Regions from separate parts of the Kitasatospora sp. NBC_01539 genome, predicted to be linked through region 2. Evidence: riboswitches for the same ligand, from Rfam matches in the RefSeq annotation. Region 2 holds a riboswitch; the other holds the start of a gene.
The links. Region 2 has a riboswitch for ZMP and ZTP ahead of OG335_RS31630 (bifunctional 5,10-methylenetetrahydrofolate dehydrogenase/5,10-methenyltetrahydrofolate cyclohydrolase). Riboswitches for the same ligand answer to the same signal wherever they lie in the genome.
Positions count from the first base shown of each region.

Region 1 (3,394 bases), 250 kb from region 2:
GTCCGGAGTCCAGCACGGATCCATCACCACTCGCCCGTCCGGGGGCGGATGCGGCGACGGCCGCGCCCGGCCCGGCGCACCGCCGGGCCGGGCGGCGCGTCACAGCGCGCCGAGGCCCGGGTAGAGCGGGAAGCCGGCCAGCAGGTCGTCCGCACGCTTCGCGACGGCCTCGCGCACCTGCGGGTCGAGCACGTACTGCGCCTTGGACGGGCCGCCGGCCGCGGTCCGCGCGGGGGTGGTGCCGCGCAGCACGGTGTCGATGAGGTCCGCGATCTCGTCCATCTCGGCGGTGCCGAGCCCGCGCGTGGTGAGCGCGGGAGTGCCGATCCGGACGCCGGAGGTGTACCAGGCGCCGTTCGGGTCGTGCGGGACGGCGTTGCGGTTGGTCACCACGCCCGCGTCCAGCAGCGCCGCCTCGGCCTGGCGGCCCGTCAGGCCGTGGCCGGAGACGTCGGCGAGCACCAGGTGGTTGTCGGTGCCGCCGGTGACGAGCGCCGTGCCCCGGCGCAGCAGCCCCTCGGCGAGCGCCTGCGCGTTGTCGACGACGCGCTGCGCGTAGTCCCGGAACTCCGGGCGGCGGGCCTCCGCGAGGGCGACCGCCTTCGCCGCCATGACGTGCGGGAGCGGGCCGCCGAGCACCATCGGGCAGCCGCGGTCGACGTGCTCGGCCAGCTCGGAGGTGCACAGCACCATGCCGCCGCGCGGGCCGCGCAGCGACTTGTGGGTGGTGGTGGTGACGATCTGGGCGTGCGGCACCGGGTCGAAGTCGCCGGTGAGCACCTTGCCCGCGACCAGGCCCGCGAAGTGCGCCATGTCGACCATGAGGGTCGCGCCGACCTCGTCGGCGATCTCGCGCATCAGGCGGAAGTTCACCCGCCGCGGGTAGGCGGAGTAGCCGGCGACGAGGATCAGCGGGCGGAACTCGCGGGCGGTGGCGCGCAGCGCGTCGTAGTCGATGAGTCCGGTGGCCGGGTCGGTGCCGTAGCTGCGCTGGTCGAACATCTTGCCGGAGATGTTGGGGCGGAAGCCGTGCGTGAGGTGGCCGCCGGTGTCCAGCGACATGCCCAGCAGGCGCTGGTTGCCGAACTCGCGGCGCAGCTCGGCCCAGTCCCGCTCGCTCAGGTCGTTGACCTGCCGCACCTGTGCGCGGGCCAGCGCCGGGCTCTCCACGCGCTGGGAGAGGATCGCCCAGAAGGCCACCAGGTTGGCGTCGATGCCCGAGTGCGGCTGCACGTAGGCGTGTTCGGCGCCGAAGAGGGCGCGGGCGTGTTCGGCGGCCAGCGTCTCCACGGTGTCGACGTTGCGGCAGCCCGCGTAGAAGCGGCGGCCGACGGTGCCCTCGGCGTACTTGTCGCTGAACCAGTTGCCCATCGCGAGGAGCACGGCGGGCGAGGCGTAGTTCTCGCTGGCGATGAGCTTCAGGGAGGCCCGCTGGTCCTGGATCTCGGCGCCGATGGCGTCGGCGACGCGGGGTTCGACGGCGCGGACGGCCTCGATCGCGCTGCGGAAGGCGGTGTCCGCGGTGGGACCGACGGCGGTGTGGGGCGCGCGGGGGTAGCCGGACTCGGCCAAGGCTGTCTCCTCATGACGATTCGGACGGCCCAGGCGCACGGCGACAGCGTGAGAGACACGGAGCCGCTTCCCGATGGTCGAGTCCATCCCTGCGCGCCAGTCACGGCTCGCGGCGAGCCTACCAACCCGGGCGGGGCGGTGTGCACGGGGAGCGGCCGCGGGCGGTGCCGACCGGCCGGACCTGCACGGGAGTGCAAGCGGCCGGGCACGGATCGTGCAGGAGACCGGGCCCTCCCGTGAAAGGATGCCGGTGCGGCCGCCGACCGGGGCGCCCTCGCGCGTGCGGCGGTCCGCCGGCACCGTGCGGAGGAAGGCGGCCCATGACGACGCGACGTGAGCGCTGGGAGCGGCGCACGCAGGCCCCGCTGATCGCCCTGTCCGGGCTCTTCGCGATCGCGTACGCGGTGCCGGTGCTCGTGCCGCACGCGCCCGCCCCGCTGCTGCGCGGGGCCGCCTGGACGGAGTGGGCGGTGTGGGCGGTGTTCGCCGCCGACTACGCGGCCCGGCTGATCCTGGCCGAGCGCCGCTGGGAGTTCGTCCGGCGCAGTCCGTTCGACCTGGCGTCCGTGGTGCTGCCGCTGGTGCAGCCGTTGCGGCTGCTGCGGCTGGTGTCGACGCTGCTGCTCGCGGGCCAGCGGGTGCGGATGGCCTCGCAGGTGCGGCTCACCACGTACGTCGCGGGCGTGGTGGTGGGGCTGCTGGTGTTCGGGTCGCTGGCCGTGCTGGAGATCGAGCGGACCTCGCCCACGGCGACCATCCTGACGCTCCAGGACGCGCTCTGGTGGTCGTTCACGACCATGACGACCGTCGGGTACGGCGACCTGACGCCGACCACCGGTCTCGGGCGGCTGCTGGCGGTCGCCCTGATGCTGTCCGGCATCGCGCTGCTCGGTGTGGTGACCGCGAACATCGCGGCGTGGTTCATCTCCCGGTTCGAAGCCGAGGACCGTATCGACCACCTCAACCACCGGGCGATCCAGGACCTCACCGCCGAGGTCCGCGAACTCCGCCTGCAGGTCGCCGAACTGAGTGCGGCCTCGGGCCGGGACGGCCTGACCGGACCGCCGGCCTCGGCGGAGGCGGCCGTCCCCCTGGCGTAGGGCGTGTCCGACCGTTCGCGGCGGATCGGCGCGCGGCGCCGTGCGCCCGTCGGGAATGGCCGGACCCGCTCTGGTGCCGACCGTTCGTCAGCACAGGACCTGTGGCACGTCCGGGTCCACCCGCCGGGCGTGCCCGGGGGCCGGCCGGCGGGGCCGCACCCAGCGCGTGCGTTGTCCGCGGCAGCCGCTAGCGTTCCGGCATCACCTGCGGCGGAGTGTCCGACTCCCTCCGCGTCTGCGGTGGTTTTCGACGACTTGCACGAGACCGAGGTGGGGACCGATGGGTTGGCTGGCGGCGGGCGAGGGGTACGAGGTGGCCCTCGTGGAGGGCCGGGTGACGGCGCGGGCGACGGCCGGGCGTTCGGCCGGGAGGCAGCTGAAGACGCTGCCGAAGGCGGTGCGGGAGCACCCCGAGACGGACCGGCTGCGCCGGTTCGCGGAGTGGCTGGACCGGCACGCCGCGTCGTGCGTGGCGCAGGTGGACACCTGGATGGTCTCCTCGCTGCCGGTGCCGACGGGGCTGATCGCCCGTGTCTGGCCCGACGAGGCCTGGCAGGCCGCGCTGCGCGACCTGGTGGTCGTCGGCGACGACCCGGACGAGACCGGCTTCCTGCGCGACGCCACGGCCGACGGCTCGCTGAAGCTCGTCGACCTGGACGGTGAGACGGTGCGCATCGCCCCGGAGACGGTGACGCTGCCGCACCCGGTGCTGCTGCCCGACC
Region 1 is NZ_CP109390.1:7,537,967-7,541,360, reverse strand. It holds gene OG335_RS32635 (glycine hydroxymethyltransferase) at 100-1,572, opposite strand; ZMP/ZTP riboswitch at 1,593-1,686, opposite strand; gene OG335_RS32630 (potassium channel family protein) at 1,893-2,672, shown strand; gene OG335_RS32625 (DUF4132 domain-containing protein) at 2,953-3,394, shown strand, end outside.
Region 1: it holds a riboswitch for ZMP and ZTP, as region 2 does, so the genes downstream of both, OG335_RS32635 (glycine hydroxymethyltransferase) here and OG335_RS31630 (bifunctional 5,10-methylenetetrahydrofolate dehydrogenase/5,10-methenyltetrahydrofolate cyclohydrolase) in region 2, are expected to answer to the same signal.

Region 2 (3,394 bases):
GCCACCGCGGAACAGCTCATGCGCTCGCGCTACAGCGCCTTCGCCGCCCGCGACGCGGCGTACCTGCTGCGCACCTGGCACCCGGACGCCAGACCGCCCCGGATCGACTTCGACCCGGGGCTGCGATGGGACCGGCTGGAGGTGCTGTCCGCCACCGACGGCGGCGCCTTCCACACCGAGGGCACGGTGCACTTCCGCGCCCACTTCACCGACGGCGGCGAGCGCGGCGCGATGGAGGAGCACAGCCGCTTCGTCCGCCTCGACGGCGCCTGGGTGTACGTGGCGGCGCTGCCGGCGGACTGAGCCGGCTGCCGCGGTCAGTCGTGGTACTCCGAGACCAGGTCGTCGAGCGGCTCCGGCTCCACGGCGGGCACGGTGCGGTCGAGGCCGCTGGTGAAGGCCGAGGCGGACGCCACGTGGGCGCGGGCCACCTCCAGGATCTCGGCGGCCCGGGCGAGTTCCTCGGAGACCCTGGCCTGGCGGGCGGCGGCGGTGTCACGGTCGTCGTCGGCGAGGGCGACCCTGATCTGGGCGGACGGGATGGCCGCCAGCCCGGCGGCCGCCTGGCCGAGCGCCTGCGGCAGGTGGAAGAGGATCGCGTGCAGCGCCGTGATCACGTCGTGCACGCTGACGGGGTCGGGGAAGGCGCCGACTCCGACGGCGGTGCGGTGGTTGAGGACGCGGATCTCCTCGCCGATGGCGTTGGCGATCTCGTACGGGGTCCGGGCAGGGCCCGGTGCGCGGTCGGGGCTCATGGCGGCCATGGTCGCCCGTTCGATCCGTCCGAACACGCACGGCAGGCCGCGGCGTGCCGGTCGGTCACCCGTTCGACCTAGTGGGGGCCGCGGCGGGTACTAGGCTCGGGGCATGGCGGAGGACGAGGGCCCGGTACGGGTGGACAGCTGGATCTGGTCGGTCCGGCTGCTGAAGACGCGTTCGCTGGCCTCGGCGGCCTGCCGGGCCGGACACGTGCGGGTCAACGACGACCGGGCGAAGCCCGCCCAGGCCGTACGGCCTGGCGACGAGGTGCGCCTGAAGTACGACGGCCGGGAACGCGTCGTGGTGGTCACCCGGCTCATCCGCAAGCGGGTCGGCGCCGAGGTGGCCGTGCAGTGCTACACCGACCACAGCCCGCCGCCGCCCCCGCGCGAGGCCGTCGCCCCGGCGGCCGTCCGCGACCGCGGCACCGGCCGGCCGACCAAGCGCGACCGCCGGGAGATCGAGCGCCTGCGCGGCAGCTGAGCCCTGCGGTCCCGGCGGACCGGGGCCGCCAGGGCCGCCGGTCGGCGCGCCGTTCCGTGGGGACGACGGGTGGCATGTCCCAACCGGCTGCTGCCGGAACTGCGTTGGTGGTCGCGCTCGCCGGGGTACCCCGCCCTGGGCCCGAGGATCTGGATGGACACCGTCGACACGTTCCGAGGACTCCTGCGGCGGCCCCGGGGGTAGGGTGGCACCGGGCCGTGACTGGCGCTGAGGTGGGCCACCACCGGGGAGCGGCCCGGCGGACCCCGCCGATGCCGCGCGCCTGGGCGATCCGCCACGGACCCCGGAGCGCCCGATGCCCCGCACCCCCTCCCCCGCACGCCTCATGGACGGCACCGCTCTCGCCCGCCGTACCCTCGCGGCCGCCGCCGAGCGCGCCGCGGACCTCACCCGCCGCACCGGCACCGCCCCCTGCCTGGCGACCGTGCTGGTCGGTGACGACCCCGCCTCCGCGACGTACGTACGGATGAAGCGCAACCGCTGCGCCGCGACCGGCATCCGCTCCCGGCACGTCGCCCTGCCGGAGCACACCACTACGGCGGAACTCGTCTCCACCATCCGGGAGCTGTCCGAGGATGCGGAGGTGCACGGCATCCTGCTGCAGCACCCCGTGCCCGCCCACGTCGACGAGCGTGCGGCCTTCGAGGCCATCGCCCCGCACAAGGACGTCGACGGGGTCACCCTGCACTCGTTCTCCGCGATGGCCTTCGGCCGGCCCGGCTTCACGTCCTGCACCCCCGGCGGCATCCTCCGCCTCCTGGACGCCCACGGCATCGGCCTCGCGGGGCGGCGGGCCGTGGTCGTCGGACGCAGCGCCATCCTCGGCAGGCCGGTCGGCATGCTGCTGCTCGCGCGGGACGCCACGGTGACGTACTGCCACTCCCGGACGGAGGGGATCACCGAGGTGATCGGCGAGGCGGAGGTGCTGGTCGTCGCAGCCGGCCGCCCGGGGCTCGTGCACGGCACGCAGATCCGGCCCGGCGCGGTGGTGGTGGACGCCGGCTACCATCCGGGCGGGGTCGGCGACGTCGACGCCGCGTCCGCCCGGGAGCGGGCCTCGCTGCTCACGCCGGTACCGGGCGGGGTGGGGCCGATGACGATCGCGGTGCTGCTGGAGCAGACCGTGACCGCGGCCGGTCGGCAGCTGGGTGCCTGAGTCGGCACGACGAACAGGCCGGGCCCGGTGCGCTCTCACACACCGGGCCCGGCCTGGTTGGTAGCGGGGACAGGATTTGAACCTGCGACCTCTGGGTTATGAGCCCAGCGAGCTACCGAGCTGCTCCACCCCGCGTCGGTGAACCTCACTGTACGGCACGGACGGGGCACGAAGGAAATCCGTCGATCCGCAGCCGGTGGGCGGCACCGCGGGTCCGACCCTGCGGGGCCGTCCTGGACCGGGCCCGGTGTGAGCGTTCAGGGCGGCTCACACCGGGCCCGGCGGCATGGTGCGTCCGGCCGCCGCGGGCGGGCCGGACGGAGGGGTCAGCCCTGGGCCCTGGGGGCGGCGGCGAGGCCGGTGCAGGTGCGCAGGCCGTCGCGGCGGGTGCGGGCGGCCGTGGCGGCCGCACCGGTCGACGGGACGGGCACGCCGCGCTTGTCGATGTGGGCCGGGGTGAAGGCCTCGCCGACGGTGCGGCCGTCGCCGGTGAGCGTCAGCGTGGTGACGCCGGTCTCGTCGGAGTTGGAGTAGCTGGAGGTGCCGTACCAGAGGAAGTTGCCGAAGCCGTAGGCCACGTACGTCCGCCCGAGCATGCCGGAGCCGAGCATGGTGTGGGCGTGGGTGCCGACGACGGCGGTGGCGCCGGCCGCGGAGAGCTTCTTGGCGATGTCGGTCTGCGCGGCGGTGGGGCAGGTCTTGCCCTCGTCGCCCCAGTGCAGGTAGACGAGGACGACGGGCGCCTGCTTCTTGGCGGCGGTGACGGCGCGGACGAGCGCCGCGCTGTCGAGGGCGGAGGCGATGCCGGGCTTGCCGGTGCCGGCCCGCCACTTCTGGTTGGTGAGGTCGACGACCTGACTGGCCGCCAGCACCGCGACCTTGACGCCCTTGACGGTCGTCACGTACGGCGCGTACGCCTCCTTGGCGTCGTGGCCGAACCCGACGATCGGGATGGGCGAGGAGTCCTTCGCGGCG
Region 2 is NZ_CP109390.1:7,283,498-7,286,891, reverse strand. It holds gene OG335_RS31645 (YchJ family protein) at 1-303, shown strand, start outside; gene OG335_RS31640 (hypothetical protein) at 318-755, opposite strand; gene OG335_RS31635 (RNA-binding S4 domain-containing protein) at 868-1,242, shown strand; ZMP/ZTP riboswitch at 1,451-1,538, shown strand; gene OG335_RS31630 (bifunctional 5,10-methylenetetrahydrofolate dehydrogenase/5,10-methenyltetrahydrofolate cyclohydrolase) at 1,559-2,419, shown strand; tRNA gene OG335_RS31625 (tRNA-Met) at 2,478-2,554, opposite strand; gene OG335_RS31620 (CapA family protein) at 2,746-3,394, opposite strand, start outside.